DNA from 4 places in the Rhizobium sp. C104 genome. Region 2 is predicted to be linked to each of the others. Evidence: predicted binding sites of a transcription regulator. Region 2 holds the regulator's gene; each other region holds the start of a gene.
The links. The regulator LexA, encoded in region 2, represses DNA repair genes until DNA is damaged. The targets are predictions, from matches to a motif close to TGTTCNNNNTGTGTTCNG.

Region 1 (4,974 bases), 2.2 Mb from region 2:
GCGCCTTCGAGAAACGAAAAATTCGTCCTCACGCCGATCTCGAAAAATGCGGACCCGCTCTTCATGCAAACACACCGTGTATGAACCAGCGAGGATCGAGTTCGCGGCCATAAAAACCGCGACGATAGATCCAGAAGCGATGTCCGGTCTCGTCCTCGATGCGGAAATAGTCGCGCGCCTCGGCGTCATCCCCATCGATCCACCATTCCATGGCGATCCGTTCCGGCCCTTCGCTTCTTGCCACCTGATGCTGCAAGCGCCGCCAGCGGAAAATCTGCGGCGGACCATCGGGCACTTCGGCAAGCATGATCTCGACCGGCTCCGGCGTGGCGAAGAGCCGCAGCGGGCGCTCTTGGCGGAAAGGAAGCTGGATATCCTGCGCCGCCATCCGCTTGGGAAGACGATCCATCACGGGAACGGTGATGACGGCGCGTTCCGGCACGTGGCTCTCGCGGAGCTGGAAGCTTTGCAGGCAATCCGCACCCAGCCGGGCCGAGACCCGGTCGACGAAAACAGAAAGCGAGATCTCTCCCTGACGGTCGCCCTCGAAATCACCCTGCGCCTCATTGAAGGGATCATGCCGCAACACATTCAACCGCAGGATTTCGAAACCATAGCCCGCATCGAGATCGTCATAAACCGCCTGCAATCGCTCGGAAAAAAGCCCGGCAATGAATTTTGGTTCGCGAAGCGGCTGCGAAGCGCCGACGGCGATACGAAAAACCCTGCCGTCGACGCGGAACAGCACCAGTTCGAACACCCGCCCGCCAATCCCCCGCGTCTCCAGCGACGGCTGCAGCGATATGGCGACCTGCCGGGTGACGGCAAGGATCTGTTCTTCCGTGCCGATCGGCTCGATCAGGCGGCTTTCGGCCGAGAGGCTGGCGACAGGACGCCGCGGCGAGACCGGCTCCTCCTCGCGTCCCAGCGCCTGGTCGAGACGCAGAAGCAGTCCTGCGCCGAACCGGCGGGTCAGCGGCGCGCGCGGTGCATCGATGACGTCGCCGACATATTTCAGGCCAAGCTTCCTCAGCGCATCGACGGTTTGTCCTTCCAGCCGCAAGGCTGCAACCGGCAAGGACATCAGCACCTGCTCCGCCTCCTCGTCTTCGATCACGCCGCCTTGCCCGAAGCGCGACGCTGCCCAGGAAAGGCCTGGTGAGGATGAGATGGCGCCACGCGCATCGATCCCCATATGAAAAAGCCGCGACAGCACATCCTTGAGAAGCGCCTTTTCCCGCCGAAGAGATGGGCGCAGCCGCTAATGTCGAGAAACAGACCGTCCTTGCCGTCGAACGCCACCAGCGGCGTATAACGGTCGCACCAGTCGGCAATGGCCTCCAGCAACCGGCGGTCGGCTGCCGGATCGTCTTCGGCGACCTCGAGCGTTGGGTACATGGCGCGCGCTTCGGCAACGCCCTGATCCTTTTTCAGCCCCAGCCGCTCTGCCAACTCGTCCAGCGCCGTCAGCCGCATGGCATTGTTGAGCTTGCCGGAACAGACGATAGGCGGTGCCTCAGGACGCCCTGTCGAACGCCAGGAGAGCCCCCATCGCCTGCGGGCGATGCGGTCCGTTGGCAGATGCGGAAAGCTGAGCGCCAGAATACGCTGACGGCTCGCCTGGAGGACGAACGAGGTTTGGCTCGGCGAGAGGGAGAAATTCGCGTTCATGGGGGTTCCACTCCAGAAAAAAGCAGAGCGGGGCCGGATTACGGCCCTTCTCCAGCGTGAGACGGAAAATCGGATTGCCGATGCTGCCGGAAAGCTTCGATTCCCCCGGCAACGGCCGCAGAGCGGATGGACCCGGTTCGACATGCAGACGGAAGGCCGCACTGCTTGCCTCCTCCGCCCCGGCCTGGCGGACAAGAAAGAGCGGACGGCGGGCAGCACGCGCCCGAAGACTGAGCCTGCGGCTTTCGGTCAGGCCGAAATGGGCGGGATTGCCGCGCACTTCGAAGATGACGGCCGAGAAGGCAGCGCTTTCCAACGCGGTTTCCACCAGCCAGAGCGCCTCGTCCAGCTTGCGCGGCGCCGCATGGAGAAACCGCTCCGGGCTCAGCCCGAAATCCCGCAGCCCGGGAGCATAGGGACGACCGGCCTCCAGCGTGCCGACGGCATCGCCGATCCAGAGCAACGGCAGAAGCCTGCCGGCATCTGCTTCCTGCTTCTGCAGTCGCGCGGCGACAGCCATCGCCAGCCCGCTTGCCGCACCGGCATCACGCGACAGAGCGGAGCGGAATTCGGTGATCGCATCGAGGGGCAGGCCGCCTTCCAGCGCCTCGTCAAGACACTCCACCCCAAACGCCAGCGGCGGCAGACTGCATCTCCGAGCTGTCTTTCCCCCTCTGCCAAGGCTTCCCGCTCCGCTGCCGCAAGCGCCGGCGCGGGCTTCCCCTCCAGTTTGGCGATGGTTTCGCGGAGCGCAAAAAGCCGCTCGCGCGCCAGGGCGTGCTGCGCCATGGCGTTCTCCAATCCGTATTGTTCCTGTTATGTTCTTATAGATTCCAGAGAGCTAATGAAGAGTCAACGGCCATTTTCTATGAATTTATTCCTGCCTTTGATTCCGCACTCGAAAATCGGCGATAAAGGTTCTATATGGGCCCGCAAAGGAAGGAATATTCATGGCCCGCATAGACCAGAGCGATGATTGGCGGGACCGCCATGCGCCGACGATCAGCACCTTCGAGTCGCTGGCCATGGAGGCCTATAGCCATCTGCCGGATGAGTTTCGCCAGCTGACGACCAACCTTACGATCGAGATCGAAGATTTCCCCGATGACGATGTTTTCGAGGACATGGCGCTGGAAACCCCTTTCGATCTTCTCGGTCTTTTCGAGGGCAGGGGTATTTCCGAACGTTTCACGCTGGAAACCGGCGAGATGCCGAACCGCATCCGCCTCTACCGGCGCCCCATTCTCGATTACTGGGCCGAGAACGACGAGACGCTCGGCGATATCATCACCCACGTCCTGATCCACGAGATCGGCCACCATTTCGGGCTGAGCGACGACGATATGGAGCGGATCGAGGCAAGCGCCGAGGAAGCCGCCGAGCGCTAGCGCATCGGCCCCAAAATCGGAATCGATTTTCGGATAGCACGATGCGTAGATTCAAACTGTTACAGCGTCCTTTGCGCGTCTGAAGACGCGCGGCGCTGTAATACATGTCGCCCGGAAAGTGTGCAGCGGTTCCGGGATAACGACGTGCACAAACAAAGAGCTGAAGCCGTGCTTCCGGCAGGACGCGTTATTGCTCGGAGAGCTTTATCTCGGGATGGTAATCCTTGCCTTCGACCGTCTTGACGACGGCCTGGCCGCACTGCATCGCGCCGGTTGCGGCATTGAAGGCATAGGTCGGCGAGCCCTCCAGCGACCAGCCCTTGTTGAGGGCGGCGGTGACCTTGTGGCAGAAGGAAGCATCGTCGGGACCGGTCAGGAAGCGGTAGAGTTTCATCAGGCGGGCTTTCTTGCAGAAATCAGGCGAGCTTTATGAACCAGAGCTTCGGCTTGGACAAGATGCAGCCGCTCGATCATCCGCCCGCCTGAATTGATGACATTCAGCCCCTGGGAAGCCGGATCGGCAAAGGCAGCGATGATCGCCTCCGCCTCCGCAATCGCTGCCGGATCCGGGCCGAAATGCCGATTGGCGGCCTCGATCTGGGTCGGATGGATCAGCATCTTGCCGGCAAAACCCATGGCCCGGCCCTGCAGGCATTCGGCATCGAACCCCTGCTCGTCCCTGAAGTCGTTGAAGACGCTGTCGATCGCATCGAGCCCGTAGGCGCTGACCGCCAGGACGACCTGCATCAGCCACGGCACGAGATAGGTTCGTCCCGGCTGCGGCAGGACGCCTGTTTCCTTGCGCAGATCATTGAGCCCGACGACGAGGCAATCGAGCCGCGAGCCCGGCGTGCGGCCGGATTCGGCGATCGCTCCAGCATTCAGCACGCCGCGCGGCGTCTCGATCATCGCCCAGATGCGCAGTTCCTCCGGCGCATCTGAATCGGCGAGCAGATCGCCCATATCGGTGATATCCCGAGGTCCGTCGACCTTGGGAAGCAGAACGGCGTCGGGCAAAAGCGCCTTGACCAGATCCAGGTCCGCCGGCCCGAATTCGGATGACAAAGAATTGATGCGGATGATCCTCTCCCTGCCCTCAAGCGGCGGGCCGGCAAAAAAGGCGCGCAGATTTTCCCGCGCTTGCCCCTTCTTCTCGGGCGAGACGGAATCCTCCAGATCGAAAATAACCGTATCGCAATCAAGCGAATGGCTTTTTTCGAGCGCCCGGAGATTAATGGAGGGCACGCTCAGCACCGAGCGGCGCAGATTTAACGAACGGCGAGGGATGGTTTGGCTCATCGATCATTAGTGCCAAGCTTCGCAAAGCCCGGCAAGACAACAAAAAGCCATGCTTGCCTTGCAGAGAGGAAAAAGAAGGACCACATTCCTTTCCGAAGAAAGGTCTAAAACCCATGCAGAACATTCGCTCCATCTTCTTCATGCTTGCCGGCGCCACCGTTTTCGTGGCCATGCTGCTTTTCACCTTCTCGGTGACGCTTGCCGTCGGCGGTATCCTGACCGTGCTGATGGTCGGACGTGCGCTATCGATGAAGATGAAGCCCGCTCCGGTGCGCGCCAAGGCAAACAATGGCCAACGCGAAATGCGCATCTGGAACGACGGCCGCGGCACGATCATCGATCTCTGAACGGCTCACGCTTAAAAAACCTGACTGACACTGTCGCATCATGCTTCCATCATACGTCTTAGAAGCAGCCGAGCATTCTGCCGGCGCTTCAAAACGAATGGAGGAAGAGCATGGATGCGACGGAAAACAATCCGGTCAAGATGCCGCCGGTCAAGAATGGCCTGCTGCCCTATCTGACGGTCGGCGGTGCTGTGAAAGCCGCGGAATTCTACAAAAAAGCTTTCGGCGCCGAAGAAGCCTATATCGTACCGGTCGACGAGAGTGGCCGG
Region 2 (4,974 bases):
GGTCCTGGTGGGTTTCGACGAAGACGCCGGCAATGCCGGTCGCCACCGCTGCGCGCGCCAGCGTTTCCACGAATTCCCGCTGACCGCCGGAGGAATCGCCCTGCCCGCCCGGCTGCGCCACGGAATGGGTCGCATCGAAGATAACGGGCGCGCCCATCGACGCCATGATAGGCAGCGAGCGCATGTCGGAAACCAGCGTGTTGTAGCCGAAGGAGGCGCCGCGTTCGCAGAGCAGCACGTTAGGATTGCCGCTGGCGTTGAGCTTCTTCAGGACGTTCTTCATGTCCCAGGGGGCGAGGAACTGGCCCTTCTTGACATTGACGGCACGGCCGGTCTCGGCGGCGGCGATCAGAAGGTCGGTCTGACGGCAGAGGAAGGCCGGGATCTGCAGGACATCGACCACCCTCGCCACTTCGGCGCATTGCTCGGCGGTATGAACGTCGGTGAGAACCGGAAAGCCGAATTCCTTCTTGAGATCGGCGAAGACCTGCATGCCTTTTTCAAGCCCGATGCCGCGCTCGGCCGACAGCGAGGTGCGGTTCGCCTTGTCGAAGGAGCTCTTGTAGACGAGGCCGATGCCGAGCTTGGCGCAGAGCTCCTTGAGCGTGCCGGCAACCATGAAAGCGTGGTCGCGGCTCTCCATCTGGCAGGGGCCGGCAATCAGCGACAGGCGGCCGGTATTGGAAAAGGTGACCTGGCCTGCGCCCTCGCCGATCCTGACTTCCGAATTCGTATCAGTGCTCATCATCTTTCCTCGAAGGCGAAAAGCGTGCCCTGCCCGGGCGCCGGCTTCACCAGAATGCGATTGTTCTTGCGCGTGTAGGTCACTCCGTTAGCAGCCAAATGCGCTTCTGTCACGGCAAGATCGGCGACGGTGAAGAGGATGGCCCGGCCGCGCAGGCCGCGGTCGGCGGATAAGACGGCAACCTCGAAATAGGCCTCCAGCCCCTCCGGCGTCATCAGGCTGATTTTCGCATTCGGCGCCGCGATATTGGCGCCAAAACCGGTTTTCTCGACCGCCGACTGCGCCATGGCAAGGCTGACGAAACCGGCGTAGGTCGCGGCATCAGGCGCGCACAGCGCGATCTCGGCGATGCCGGTCACGCCATTGGCATGTGTCTCCAGCGCGCCGCGGTCGGCGGGCAATGGATTGATGCGCTGGCAGGTAAAGAGAAAGAAGTCCGGCGCACGCAGATCCGCTGCAAAGGCCAGTTTGAAGCTGCCGACGCTTTCGGAACCGTCCGGCATCTTCATTGGCCGGCTGAACTCCAGCATCTCGCCGGCGCTCGATCCGCCGGCAGCGAAGTGCCGATGATCGTGGCCGGCATCCTCGGTGCCGAAAACCACCGCCGAAAGCCCCTCATCGCCGCAACGGAAGCGGAAGGCCCGGTTGCGGGCGGTGAAGACATTCCCTTGCCGCGCCGAGGCCTCGCTCTCCTCGACGCTGGCGATACCGAGCGGCTCCAGATAGGTCTTGTCGGCGAAGAAGACACAGGCATTCTCCGTTCCGAAGGGATGGCGGGCATCGGCGGCAACCGTGAAGCCGAGCTTGCCGAGCCGCTCGCGGGCCAGATCGATATTGACGACGGGCAGCACGACATGATCCAGCGGGTGCGGTTTGGCGGAACGCTCGTTCATCATATCCCTCCCTCAAACGATAAGAGATGTGCGACAGCACCACCCCCAATGCAAGACATGTGTGCCAATCCGGCGAATGAAAATAAAAATCTCAAAGAGTTGGCGGCAAGTTTTACGGAAATTTAGCTACTTGCAGAACACATATGGAACATATAGTGTCTGTTCTGGATTTGTTTCAATCAGGGGTCACACGCCGATGCTCACGCGCAAACAACAGGAGCTTCTCCTTTTCATTCATGAGCGCATGAAGGAATCCGGCGTTCCGCCATCTTTCGACGAGATGAAGGATGCCCTGGATCTGGCCTCCAAATCCGGCATTCATCGCCTGATTACAGCGCTCGAAGAACGCGGTTTCATTCGCCGCCTACCGAACCGCGCCAGGGCGCTCGAGGTCATCAAGCTTCCCGAAGCCTATAGTCCCAGCATCCAGCCCCGGCGCGGCTTTTCGCCGAGCGTCATCGAAGGCAGCCTCGGCAAGCCCCAGCCGGTCGCCGCCCCCGCGCCTGTAAAACCCGTCGCCGACAACGGCAACTCGGTCTCGGTGCCGGTCATGGGCCGAATCGCTGCCGGTGTTCCGATCTCGGCAATCCAGAACAATACCCACGACATCGTCGTTCCCGCCGACATGCTCGGCTCCGGTGAACATTATGCGCTCGAGGTGAAGGGCGATTCGATGATCGACGCCGGCATCTTCGACGGCGACACGGTGATCATCCGCAACGGCAGCACCGCAAGCCCCGGCGACATCGTCGTTGCCCTCGTCGATGACGAGGAAGCGACGCTGAAGCGCTTCCGCCGCAAGGGCGCCTCGATCGCGCTTGAGGCGGCCAACCCGGCTTACGAGACCCGGATCTTTGGGCCCGACCGCGTCAAGGTGCAGGGCAAGCTCGTCGGCCTCATTCGCCGCTATCACTGACACTGGACAGGCCGGATTCGGTAAAACTGTTGCTGCGCCAGTCATAGGCGCGCTGGCGCATCCATGGCCGCGACAGCGTTTCGAATGCGGTTGCGACCTCCAGGCCGGTATCTGCGAAGCGCAGCTCGAGGGAACCGGTCTTGCGCAGCGTCTCACCGGTGAAGAGCGTCGCGCCTGAGCGGCAGCTGTTGAAACGCAGGCGGACCGGCGTCACGACGATATCGGCTGCATCGCAGGCCGGGCCGAGATAAGCGGCATTGTCGATGATGCTTACCACACGGCCATTGCCAAGCCTTGATATGCACCAGGCCTTTTTGACGCAGGAGAAGCGGTTTGTTTCACCGCCCGCGGCGGCCCCCCGCATCGCTGTCCTTGCTTCATTCTGTTGCTCGCGGGAAAGCCTGACGCGTCGGTCTTCCCCTCCGGCGGGATAGCGGGGCCACCCAGCATCTTCGGCGGGTGATGCGTCGGCAGGACCAGCGCTCTTTGCCACTGGTCGAAGATGAAATCCGGCGGGTTTTCACGATTGGAAGCCATTGCCGCGGTCTCGACGAGCGCGACCAGACCGCCATCCTCCGAAATCACCAGATCCGGCGGCCGGGAAACCGGCAGAATCAACAGAATGAAGGTCGAAACGGCGAGGATTGCTGAGCCGGCATGGCGCAGCCGGGTGCGGAGCAGCGTCAGCAGCAGGAAGCCTGCCACGGCGATGGCGAAATACCAGGCGGGCAAGCGGCCGACGCCGATATCGCCGCCCCAGCCGGACACTGTCTTGGCGACCGCGATCACCAGATCAAGGCCGAAGCCGACCACCTTCCAGAGCGGAGCGTCCAGACCGAACGGCATGAGCAACATCGCCAGCAGCCCGGCCGGCATCACGATGAAGGAGATGATCGGCATCGTCGCGAGGTTTGCCGGCAGGCCGTAAGCGGTCAGGCGATGAAAATGTTCGATCGAAAACAGCGCCGTGGAAAAACCGCCGATCAGCGAAGTCAGGAAGACGCCGCCGAAGAAACCGGCGACCGCAACGAGCGGCCGGAAGACCGGCAGCCTCAGCAAAGCGTTTTCGCGAATGCGCCGCTCCTTCCACAACTGATAACCCGATACCAGCGCCAATGTCGCGGCAAAGGACATCTGGAAGCTCGGGCCCAGGACTTCGGAGGGCGAAATGGCGATGATGACGAGGGCCGAGAGCACGACATTGCGCAGGCTGATCGACGGCCGATCGAAGAAGACGGCAATCAGCATGATGGCCATCATGATAAAGGCGCGTTCAGCCGAGACCCCGAAGCCGGAGATCAGGTAGTAAGCGGTGACGGCGATGAGCGCGCCTGCTGCGGCGATCTTCTTGGTCGGATAGGCCTGGGCAGCGCCTGGAAAAAGGCTGAGCAGCATCCGGAAGCCGACGAAGAAGATGCCGGCCGACAGCGCCATGTTGAGGCCCGAGATCGCGACGATATGAGCAAGGCCGGACTGGCGCAGCGCCTCCGTCGTCGCATTCGAGATGGCGCGCCGCTCGTCGGTCACCAGAGCAGCGGCAAAAGCGCCCGTATCGCCGGGCAGGATCGATCGAATGCGATCGCCGATACCGCTGCGCAGCCGGTAAAGCCATTCGAGCATTGCTTCCGACGTCGACATTGCACCCTGCGGGCCCGCCCCCAAATCCCTCTCCGGAGCGCCATAGAAGAAGCCGTTGGCACCGATGCCGTCGAAATAGGCACTGAAGGAGAAATCGTTGAGTTCAGGCAGCGCTGGGCCTGCCGGAGGCGTCAGCCGCACCCTGCCGGTGATGATGTCACCGATCTCGAAAGGCGTATCGGCGCCGCGGACGATCGCGGTGATGCGCCCCGGCCGCCGCTTCAGCTCCGGCGCCTCCGTGCCGGTGACGGCAAGGATGTAGCGCCAACGCCCACGTCCATCGCCTTCCCGCCGTTCGACACGGCCGGTCACCGTCGTCGTCACGGATGAATCGAGGATCACGGTCGAAGCCCTCCAGCTCTCGAATCGTGCTGAGAGCATGCCGCAGGCGAAAAGCGCCAACGCCAGGAAGCTGGCCCGCAGCACCGGCCGGCTGGGGCCGGCGGCGAGAACCACGACCGCCGGCATCGCCAGGCAGAGGAGCGACGCGACGAGGGGAAAATCCCATCGCGCGAGAAACCAGAAGGCCGCCCCGGCGCCGAGGAAGACCGGCGAGAACAGCAGCAGTCGGCCATGGTCGGCCTCCTCGCCCAACATGCGGATTCCAGCACGCAGCGATTGCGAGGCCGCGGCCGGCAGCCAGTGGCGCAATGGCATCGCGGACTGGGTCCTTGCCGGCCGCCTCCCCACCGCAGGCGCGGAAAAACCCGGGACTGGGCCAGGCCAGCGCCCGCTTCCGGCCGCAATTCGACTGTCGTCAATTCCTCCATACCCCGCCCAAG
Region 3 (4,974 bases), on a different replicon from region 2:
CGATCGACGTGATCCCGAGGATATAACAGACGGCCGAGTTTGCCGCCGAGCCCCGCCCCTGACAGAGAATGCCTTGGCTGCGGGCATATCGGACGATCGAAAACACGGTCAGGAAGTAGGGTGCGTATTTCATAGCCCGGATGAGGTCGAGCTCATGCCGAATGATTTTCAGAACGTTCGGCGGCAGACCTTCCGGATAACGCGTAGGCGCGCATTCCCAGACATAATGCTCGAGAGACGCTTGCGCGTCCTTGCCTGGGACGATCGCCTCCTCAGGATATTGATAGGTCAGCTCCTCGAGCGAGAACCGACAGCGATCGGCGATTTCCATCGTCCGGGCCAATGCGTCCGGGTAACGGGGGAACAACCGCTGCATCTCTTCGGGCGGCTTCAGGAATCTATCCGCATGACGCTCCCTCTCGAAACCGACGTCATCGATCGTGGTTCTGGTGCGAATACAGGTGACGACGTCCTGCAGCTGACGGCGCGACGGCTCATGGAAAAGAACGTCGTTCGTCACAACGGTCTTCACCTTGAAGCGTGTGGCCATGTTCGACAGATCGTGCAGCCGCATCTGGTCGTTTGGCCGCCGGCGAAGGGAAAGCGCCAGATAGGCCCGGTCCCCGAACATCTCCGCCATCTTTCTGAGCTGCACGGCGCAGGTCTCGTCGGGCAGGTCAGGCACCAAAATACCGATCAGACCTTCGGCATAGAGCGCGACGTCGTCGAGATGCAGGATGCAGTTGGCTTTACCGCCCCTACCCTTGCCGAGCGTCAGCAACCGGGTCAGTCGCGAATAGGCGGCGCGATCGGTCGGATAGACCAGGATCGACATGCCGTCCTGCAGATCGAGACGGCAACCGACCAGCAGGCGGACGCCTGTGGCACGAGAGGCTTCCAACGCCCGGACGATGCCGGCGAGCGAGTTTCTGTCGACGACGCCGAGCGCCTCGATGCCGAGCGCCTTGGCGGTCGCAAACAGCTCATCCGCCGACGATGCCCCGCGCAGGAATGAGAAATGGGTCGTGACCTGCAACTCGGCATATCTCATGCGAAAATCCCGTGCAGAAACCATTTGTGCGAGCCGGTCGCCGCATCGATGCCATCACCCGACCTGAATATCCAGAACCGTTCGCCGCCCTCGTCTTCGATCACGAAATAGTCGCGTACTGCATCAAACTCGGAGCCTCTCGTCCACCACTCGCCGAAAATCCGCTCCGGGCCGTCTGCGCGTTTCACCCGGCGGCGCTTGCCGCGCCAGGTCATCGACACAGGTGGATGATCCGGCAGGAGCGCGATCACCTCGATGAGTTCCGGACAGGAGAGGAGCCGAACGGGTCGAGGCCAATGCAAGCTCCATAACGCACCGGTCTCCTCGGCAACCGCACTCACGCGCGTGACGCTGCGCTCGGGCACGTCGCTCGCCACAGGCACTATCCGATAGACACGCTGCCCGCGATTGCCGATCACGTCGATCAGCGGCGCGATATCCACGATCTCTTCCTCGATCAGGGAGGACGCTTTCTGCACTTCAGTGAGCGGTTCGGCGATGACAGCCACCAGCGAGAGCTTCTCGATCCCGAAGCCCGGCTCGATCTTCTCGATCCGGTCCTTGAATAGCTTCGTCAACCAGGCCACATCGCGGGCGGGTTTCGCGGTTCCGGCGCGGATCGCCTGCATGGTGTTGTCGACCTTGTGGACGAGAAGATCCGCGCGGCGAACGCCGAGGCCCTTTTTCTGGAGCGCTTCGCAGAGTTCAACCACAAGCCGCGAGACATATTTGGCAATGGTCTCGGGCGCGCCGATCGGCTCGGCGAAGGCGCGGCTGACTTCGATGACATCCATTGGACGGATCGGATCGATCGGCTCCGGCAGCCGCCCATACATCTGGTCGAGACGGCGGCCGATTTCGGGACCGAAGCGAAGGGCAAGCGGCGCGCGTGGTGTGGCCGACAGCTCGCCGATCGTCTGAAACCCGAGGGTCCGCAGGCCGATGACGGTTTCCGCAGGCAAACGTAATGATGATATCGGTAGCCGTTCGACGAAACGCGATGTTTCATGGCGCGCAGCGATTACGGTATCGCGCTTGCTCACCCGTGCCAGCGCATGCGCGGCACCCCAGCTGTCGGCAATCGCGACCCGCGCAGTCAGCCCCTTGGCACGGAAGCGATTGACGATGCCGGATAGCATCAGATCCTCGCCGCCCTGGAGATGATCGGCGCCTTCGGTGTCCATGACGATGCCGTCGGGCGCATCCATTGCGACAATCGGCGTGTACTGCGTCAACGCCCAGACCGTGAGGCGTTCGAGGGCCGCAGTGTCGGCGATCGGATCGGCGTCGACCATCTGCAGGCCCTGGACGATGGCCTGCGCCTTCGCGGCCGGCATGCCAATATGAAGGCCCGCCGATCGGGCTGTTTCATCAGCCGCCGCGATCCAGCGTTTGGAACCACTCTTCGCGACGACGACAAGTGACCGCTCAGCGGTGAGCATTCCCACGCCATCGGCCCGCCTGATCCTGTCGATCGCGAGATCCGGTAGATAAATGGATACGACCCGTGGCATCGCACGCTCCTACAATAAACTCTGCGCACTCACCCGCTTTCACTCTCATCAGCTCCAGGAGCCATCGCGGCCGCCCAACGCCTGGAACCGGTAGCTCTTCCGATGGCAGTACGCTGACGCGCCACCTTGATGTCGACGCCGTCGGCTGACCAAAATCCGATGCCTCGGTCTGGCGTCGCCATCGTCGCACGACCAGCCCCATCGTTCCGGTCTTCTCGGCCGCAAGCTGAAGCCGGCGCGAGGCGGTCATCGGAAGACGGACGAGCTCGCCAACCACGGCGCCCAGGCCACCGTAGCCAAGACCTTCCTCCATGGTCGCCAGGACATCCTCTTCCCTATCGGCCTCGGCAAAGACCACGCGATCGGAATGAAGACCCGCCAAAGCCAGGGCCGGGAAAAACAGGTCTGGACGCGTCATGCACCAAAGGATCTGCCCCTTGGTTCGCGCAGCGATCCCCGCCACACAGAGGGCAGCGGCCGCACCATCGACCGTTCCGGACCCGCCACCGGCAAACTCGTGTAGGGCGCCATAGGCCAGACCGCCGCCTGGAAGCACTGCGTCAATTTCGGAAACCCCAAAAGCAAGGCAGCCGACCTTTCTCGTCGATCCGCCCTCGAGCGAGGCGATACGGTCGCGTAGATCGGTAATTACCCTGTTGCGGGCAGCAGTCATCATTCACGCGTCCCTTGAAGGCCGTGTTGGAGTTTCGACTTCATGTCGTTCAAATGCAGATGTTCTCTATCTGTTCCGACGCGCTCGAAGAGTCAAGCAACCGAGAATAGGAATATTATCTCTCAACTTTCAGGAAACCAAGAGATTCGCTTTGCGAATCATGGCCATGCGCCAATTGCGGCGATTTGGTCGAAGCGGAAATAAATTTCGTCGGATTCGCAACTTACTATCGGCCGGTTGGCATTTCGCAATTCCATCGGTTACGATGCTCGCAGTGTTCACGGGAGCGGCCACTGCCCATGTGCAATCTGTACCGCATGGAAGACAAGGATTGGGTTGCCAAGTGGGCTCAGGACGCCGAGAGCATGATCAACCTCATGCCAGCGTACCAAATGAACCCGGATCAGATCGGGCCGATCCTGCGCAATACGGCCGACGGAAGAAAGCAGCTGGTGCATGCGCGCTGGGGTCTGCCCTCCCCGCTATTCGCTCTCAAGAAAGAAGCTGAGAAGAAGGCCAAAAAACTGCGAGCCAAGGGTAAGGACGTCGACTTCGAGGCCTTGCTGCGTGATCAGGTGGATGGCGGCACCACGAATGTCCGCACTCTCAATTTCCCGCACTGGAAGCGTTGGTTTGGTGTCGAGCATCGCTGCCTTGTCGCTGTGACCAGCTTCGCGGAGCCCGATCCAGCCGCCAAGGAAGAGGGCGGCAGGACTCCAAACGCCTGGTTCGCACGCGATGAAAGCAAGCCTCTGATGTTCTTTGCGGGCGTCCATGTGCCGCAATGGACGAGCGTGCGGAAGGTCAAGGACGGGCTGACGACCGATGATCTCTATAGTTTTCTGACGACGGATGCGAATGACCTTGTGAAGCCCATCCACGGGAGAGCCATGCCGGTTCTTCTGCTGACCAAAGAAGAGACCGATGTCTGGATGCGCGCGCCATGGGACGAGGCCAAAGCGCTTGCCCGTCCGTTGCCCAACGACGCGCTGATCGTAGTATCCCGGGAGCCTTACGGCTCGACGATCGTAACAAAGGCCGGAGAACCGGTCGCGCAGCCGAGCCTTTTCTGAATCTGGACCGGTCTAATGCAACTCGATCCACATCGGTGCATAATCACTTGTGTGGTCCAACTTGTCGACCTTGGCCTGCTTGAGATTGTCAGCAAGTGCGGGCTTAAGACGAAGTGATCGATTCGCAGCCCTGCTTCGGGAAAACGCGTGTTGATATCGCCGCGAAGACTGCTATGTTCTCTCTTTGTTTCGGGCAAGGCCTGCAAAGGGGACACCGAGCCTGTAGCTTTTTTGCAGAAACCGCCATGAACGATATGACGCCAACGCCGATCCGAAAAATCGTCCATGTGGACATGGATGCCTTTTACGCGTCGGTCGAGCAGCGTGATAACCCGGAACTTCGTGGCAAGCCACTCGCCGTCGGCGGATCCGCAGCGCGGGGCGTGGTGGCCGCCGCAAGCTATGAGGCGCGAGCCTATGGTGTCCATTCGGCCATGCCGTCGGTCACCGCAAAACGGAAATGTCCAGACCTGATTTTCGTGCCGCCGCGCTTCGACGTCTATAAGGAAGTTTCCCGGCAAATCCGCGAAATTTTCGCCGAATATACGCCGCTGATCGAGCCCCTATCGCTGGACGAAGCCTACCTCGATGTCACCGAGAATTTGAAGGGCATGGAAATCGCCACCGAGATTGCCCAGGAGATCCGCGCCAAGATCAAGCAGG
Region 4 (4,974 bases), 1.0 Mb from region 2:
GACTTCGCCGCGATTGGCGACGCGGGCCTTGTTGGTGGCGTAACGCCCGTCGCCGGCGATGGCATCCAGGCCGAGGATGGCGCAGAGGCGGCGGAACTGGCCGTCATTGCCGATGGCAAGAATGAGAAAACCGTCCGCCGCTGGCACGACCTCATAGGGCGAGATATTCGGATGGGCATTGCCGAGGCGGGTGGGGGCGGCCCCGGAAACCAAGTAGTTCATGTTCTGATTGGCGAGAACGGCCGATTGCACGTCGAGCAGGGCCATGTCGACGAGCTGGCCTTCGCCCGACTTGAGCGCGTGGATGAGGGCGGCCTCGATCGCCGAGACGGCATAGATGCCGGTGAAGAGATCGGCGATGGCAACGCCGGCCTTCATCGGCTGGCCGTCCGGCTCGCCGGTGATCGACATGAAGCCGGACATGCCCTGGACGATGTAATCATAGCCGGCGAGGCTGGCATAGGGGCCGGTCTGGCCGAAGCCGGTGATCGAGCAATAAACGAGCTTCGGGTTGACCTTGCGCAGGCTGTCGTAATCGAGCCCGTATTTGACGAGACCGCCGAGCTTGAAGTTCTCGATCACCACATCGGCTGACGCAACCAGGCGGCGGACGAAATCCTGACCTTCGGCGCTCTTCAGATCGGCGGTGACGGAGCGTTTGCCGCGATTGGTGGCGTGGTAGTAGGCGGCCGAGAGATTTTCGCCGTCCGCGCCTTCGACGAAGGGCGGCCCCCATTGGCGGGTATCGTCGCCGCCGTCGGGGTTTTCTACCTTGATGACGTCGGCGCCGAGATCGGCAAGCATCTGGCCGGCCCAGGGGCCGGCCAGCACGCGGGCAAGCTCGATCACCCGGATGCCTGCAAGCGGCGGCTTTTTCGTGGTCTGCGTCATATTCCCTCGTCGGTCTTTACGGCGCCAGCGTCGCCTCAGATGTATCGGATACAGGCCTTGAAGCAAAGCGGCGCTCGCGCCAGAGGATGTACAAGCCCGATGCCATGATGATGGCGATGCCGAGCCATTTGACCGCGTCCGGGAAGTCGCCGAAAACCAGCCAGGCGAAGATCGTCGCTGAGACGATTTCAAAATATTGCAGCGGCGCCAGCGTCGAGGCGGGTGCGGCGCGATAGGCATAGACGCCGAAGATGCCCGCAATTGCGGCCATGGCGCCGACACCGGCGACGTAGAACCAGGCGCTGCCTTCGGGCACGACGGGATCGAAGAGATCAGAGCCGCTTCCATCGCCGATAAAAAGCAGGACGGCGCAGAAGATGAGGCCCCAGATGCCCATCTGGAACTGCATCGCCCAGGGATCTTCCCGGTGCGAGAGGACGCGGGTCATCAGCACGAAGATCGCGATGCAAAGCGCACTGAGGACGGGCAGGAGGGCGATATAGCCGACTTCCTGGAAACTCGGCTGGATGATCAGCATCGCCCCGAAGAAGCCGGCGCCACAGGCGGTATAGCGCCGCCAGCCGATCGTCTCCTTCAGGAAGATGCCGCCGAGGATGGTCACCATGATCGGCTCGACGAAGAAGATCGCAATCGCGTCGGCAACCGCCATGTATTTCAGCGTGGTGACGAAAGAGATCATCGAGACGGTGATGATCAAGCCGCGGATGGCATGGAACAGGCTCTGGCGCCAGGAGAAATCGGCAAAGCTGCGCCGCCATATGACGATCGGCAGCATGCAGAGCGCCTGCACGACGAAGCGGCCGGCGGTAACCTCGGCGGAGGGGATGGTGACGACGGCAAGCTTGGCGAAAATATCGATCAGCGGCGAAAACATCACCGAAAGAAACATCAGCGCGAGCCCTGTCGTCACCTCGGAGGCTGAGGAAACGGGGCGGGCGGAGGTGCTGCTCATGACGGAATCTCTCTGGCTCAGGATCTTGCCGTTTGGAATCTGGCGAGGGCCTCGTCGCACCAGTCCGCAAAGGCGGCGGTTGCAGCATCCGCGCCGATCTCGTTCAGCGTTTCGTGCCGCATGTCCTGATATATCTCAGTGCTGATACGAGAGAAGCCGCAGGCTTTCAAATGGTTTGACAGCCAGAGCACGGCTTTTCCGCGCTCGGTCGCCGGGTCTTCTCCGCCGCCTACCAGATGGATCGGCAGGTCGCGCGGCAGCCGATCCAGATGGAGCTTCTGCGGGGCGCGAAACGTCATTTCGAAGAGATCGAGCCAGAGCGAGACCGAGGCGTCGAAGCCGCAGAGCGGATCGGCGACATATTTGTCGACTTCACCGGGAAGGCGCGACAGCCAGTCGAACTCGGTGCGGCGGCCCGCAATCGATTTCCCCCAGGCGGTGAAGGTGAGCTTCGGCAACAGGCCGCTCGGCACGTCGGAGCCCTTCAGCATGCGTTCGGCAAGCAGGATCGCCTGGGCGGCGCGGCCGGCAAGGCCGACGGCGAAATTCGAATTCCAGACGGCGACGGCGTTAAAATCGGCCGGCGCCGTGACGGCGGCATTAAGGGCGATCAGGCCCCCCATCGAATGGCCGAAGAGGATTACCGGCAGGCCGGGATGGCGCATGGCCGCGTGAGCGCGCATGGCAAGGACGTCGCCGATCACCCTGTCGACGCCGCCTCGCCGGGCGAAGCGGCCGACCGGCGCGTCGGGCGCCGTTGTCTCGCCGTGGCCGCGATGATCATGGGCATAAACATGATAGCCGCGCGCCGCCATCGCCTCGGCAAAGGCGCGATAGCGTTTCGAATGTTCGGCGAGACCGTGCGATATCAACAGGATGCCGCGTGCCGGGCCGACGGCCTCATCATGGTGATAGGCGAGCGACGCCCCCGTCGAAGCGAGCCTTTGTGTTTCAGAAAACATCGGGATCCTCCTTGCGGCAACAGACCAGATCACCGCCCAAAAGCAACATCGGTTCCGGGTTTATCCGATAACAAATTGCGTTCCTGCTGCGATTCAGGGTTGCGGGTCTTCGATCTTCGTGCTTATTTGTTCCTGTATTGTTCTTTTTTGGGGGTTGAAATGAGCAGCATGCAGTTGCGTACCTTGACGTTCGCCGTATCGATGGTTCTTGCTGGCGCCGCCGTGGCGCAGGAGGCTAGTGGGCGCACCCGTTTTATTCTTTCGGCGAGCTGGCAGCCGGCCTTTTGCCAGACGAACCAGAAGAAGGCCGAATGCGCAAGCCAGACCGTCGAGCGCGCCGATGCGACGAATTTTTCGCTGCACGGGCTCTGGCCGATGCGGCAGGATTATTGCGACGTGAGCGCCGAGCAGAAAGCGGCCGACAAGGACGGCAAGTGGGACACGCTGCCGGCGGTTACGCTGTCGGCCGAGACGCAGGCGGCGCTGGCAAAGGCGATGCCCGGCACACAATCCGGCCTGGAACGGCATGAATGGGTAAAGCACGGCACCTGCACGAAAATGAGCGCCGAGGATTATTTCGGCGTCGGCGTGCACCTCGTCGGCGCGCTCAACACCTCGGCCGTGCGCGATCTCTTCGCCGCTAATATCGGCAAGCCGGTCAAGGCTGAGGCGATCAAGGCGGCTTTCGACAAGAGCTTCGGGCCGGGTGCCGGCGAACGCGTCAAGATGAGCTGCCGTCGGGCCGGCAATGTCAAGATGATCAGCGGGTTGACCATCGGGCTTTCGGAAGCCGCCGGGGCGGCGTCGGCGAAGAGCACCGGGCTTGGCGATCTGATCCAGGGCGCGGGAAAAACGACGTTCGGCTGCGACGAGGGCGTCGTCGACGCAGCGGGCTTCTGACCGGAAATCCTGCGTAAACCGGGTTTCGGCGTTGCCCGAAGGCGCTGTTTCGCCTACATAGCGGCACAATCGAAGTTTCCCGCCCGGAGCAGCGCAGCATGGCACGTCAGTTCATCTATCATATGTCCGGCCTCAACAAGGCCTATGGCAACAAGAAGATCTTGGAGAACATCCACCTTTCCTTCTACCCGGATGCCAAGATCGGTATTCTCGGGCCAAACGGCGCCGGTAAATCCACTGTGCTGCGCATCATCGCCGGCCAGGACAAGGAATATACCGGCGAAGCCTGGCTCGCCGAAGGAGCGACGGTCGGCTACCTCGAGCAGGAGCCGCATATCGATCCCAACAAGACGGTGTTCGAAAACGTCATGGAAGGCGTTGCCTCGAAGACGGCCGTGCTCGAACGCTACAATGAACTGATGATGAACTATTCCGACGAGACGGCGGAAGAGGGAGCCAAGCTTCAAGACATCATCGACAGCCAGAACCTCTGGGATCTGGAAAGCCAGGTCGAGATGGCGATGGAAGCCTTGCGCTGCCCGCCGCGCGACGCCGATGTCACCAGCCTGTCCGGCGGCGAGCGCCGCCGTATCGCGCTCTGCCGGCTGCTGCTGTCGCAGCCGGACCTGCTGCTACTCGACGAACCGACCAACCACCTGGACGCCGAGACGATCGCCTGGCTCGAAAAGCATCTGCGCGACTATCCGGGCGCCGTGATGATGATCACCCACGATCGCTACTTCCTGGACAACGTCACCGGCTGGATCCTCGAACTCGACCGCGGCCGCGGCATTCCCTACGAAGGCAATTACTCGGCCTACCTGCTCGCCAAGGCCAAGCGCATGCAGCAGGAAAACCGGGAAGAGGCCGGCCGCCAGAAGGCGATCAGCCGCGAACAGGAATGGATCGCCTCCAGCCCGAAGGCTCGTCAGGCCAAGTCCAAGGCGCGTATCAAGTCCTATGAACAGCTGGTGGAGGCGGCCGAAAAGCAGCGTCCCGGCGATGCGCAGATCATCATCCCGGTCAGCGAGCGCTTGGGACAGGTGGTCATCGAGATGGAAGGCATCACCAAGGGCTTCGAGGGCCGCACGCTGATCAACGACCTGTCGATCAAGCTGCCGCCGGGCGGCATCGTCGGCATTATCGGCCCGAACGGCGCCGGCAAGACGACGCTGTTCCGTATGATCACCGGCCAGGAAAGGCCGGATGCGGGATCGATCCGCATCGGTGAGACCGTCCATCTTGGTT

Region 1: MF410_RS19650 (metallopeptidase family protein) is a predicted target of LexA. The motif match lies at 2,480-2,497, and genes of this name have one in related genera.
Region 3: MF410_RS35510 (ImuA family protein) is a predicted target of LexA. The motif match lies at 3,299-3,316, and genes of this name have one in related genera.
Region 4: MF410_RS03835 (ribonuclease) is a predicted target of LexA. The motif match lies at 2,954-2,971, and genes of this name have one in related genera.

The regions. Positions count from the first base shown of each region.
Region 1 is NZ_CP092348.1:3,746,193-3,751,166, reverse strand. It holds gene MF410_RS19665 (error-prone DNA polymerase) at 1-65, opposite strand, end outside; partial or broken gene MF410_RS19660 (DNA polymerase Y family protein) at 62-1,476, opposite strand; partial or broken gene MF410_RS19655 (hypothetical protein) at 1,517-2,460, opposite strand; gene MF410_RS19650 (metallopeptidase family protein) at 2,622-3,059, shown strand; gene MF410_RS19645 (DUF1737 domain-containing protein) at 3,247-3,453, opposite strand; gene MF410_RS19640 (CoA ester lyase) at 3,453-4,358, opposite strand; gene MF410_RS19635 (hypothetical protein) at 4,472-4,705, shown strand; gene MF410_RS19630 (glyoxalase/bleomycin resistance/extradiol dioxygenase family protein) at 4,816-4,974, shown strand, end outside.
Region 2 is NZ_CP092348.1:1,557,806-1,562,779, forward strand. It holds gene kdsA (3-deoxy-8-phosphooctulonate synthase) at 1-745, opposite strand, end outside; gene MF410_RS08825 (VOC family protein) at 745-1,638, opposite strand; gene lexA (transcriptional repressor LexA) at 1,835-2,554, shown strand; partial or broken gene MF410_RS08835 (ComEC/Rec2 family competence protein) at 2,535-4,962, opposite strand.
Region 3 is NZ_CP092355.1:195,654-200,627, forward strand. It holds gene MF410_RS35500 (error-prone DNA polymerase) at 1-1,051, opposite strand, end outside; gene MF410_RS35505 (DNA polymerase Y family protein) at 1,048-2,565, opposite strand; gene MF410_RS35510 (ImuA family protein) at 2,480-3,238, opposite strand; gene MF410_RS35515 (SOS response-associated peptidase) at 3,538-4,311, shown strand; gene dinB (DNA polymerase IV) at 4,557-4,974, shown strand, end outside.
Region 4 is NZ_CP092348.1:555,720-560,693, forward strand. It holds gene MF410_RS03820 (CaiB/BaiF CoA-transferase family protein) at 1-891, opposite strand, end outside; gene MF410_RS03825 (DMT family transporter) at 908-1,864, opposite strand; gene MF410_RS03830 (alpha/beta hydrolase) at 1,882-2,826, opposite strand; gene MF410_RS03835 (ribonuclease) at 2,986-3,726, shown strand; gene ettA (energy-dependent translational throttle protein EttA) at 3,825-4,974, shown strand, end outside.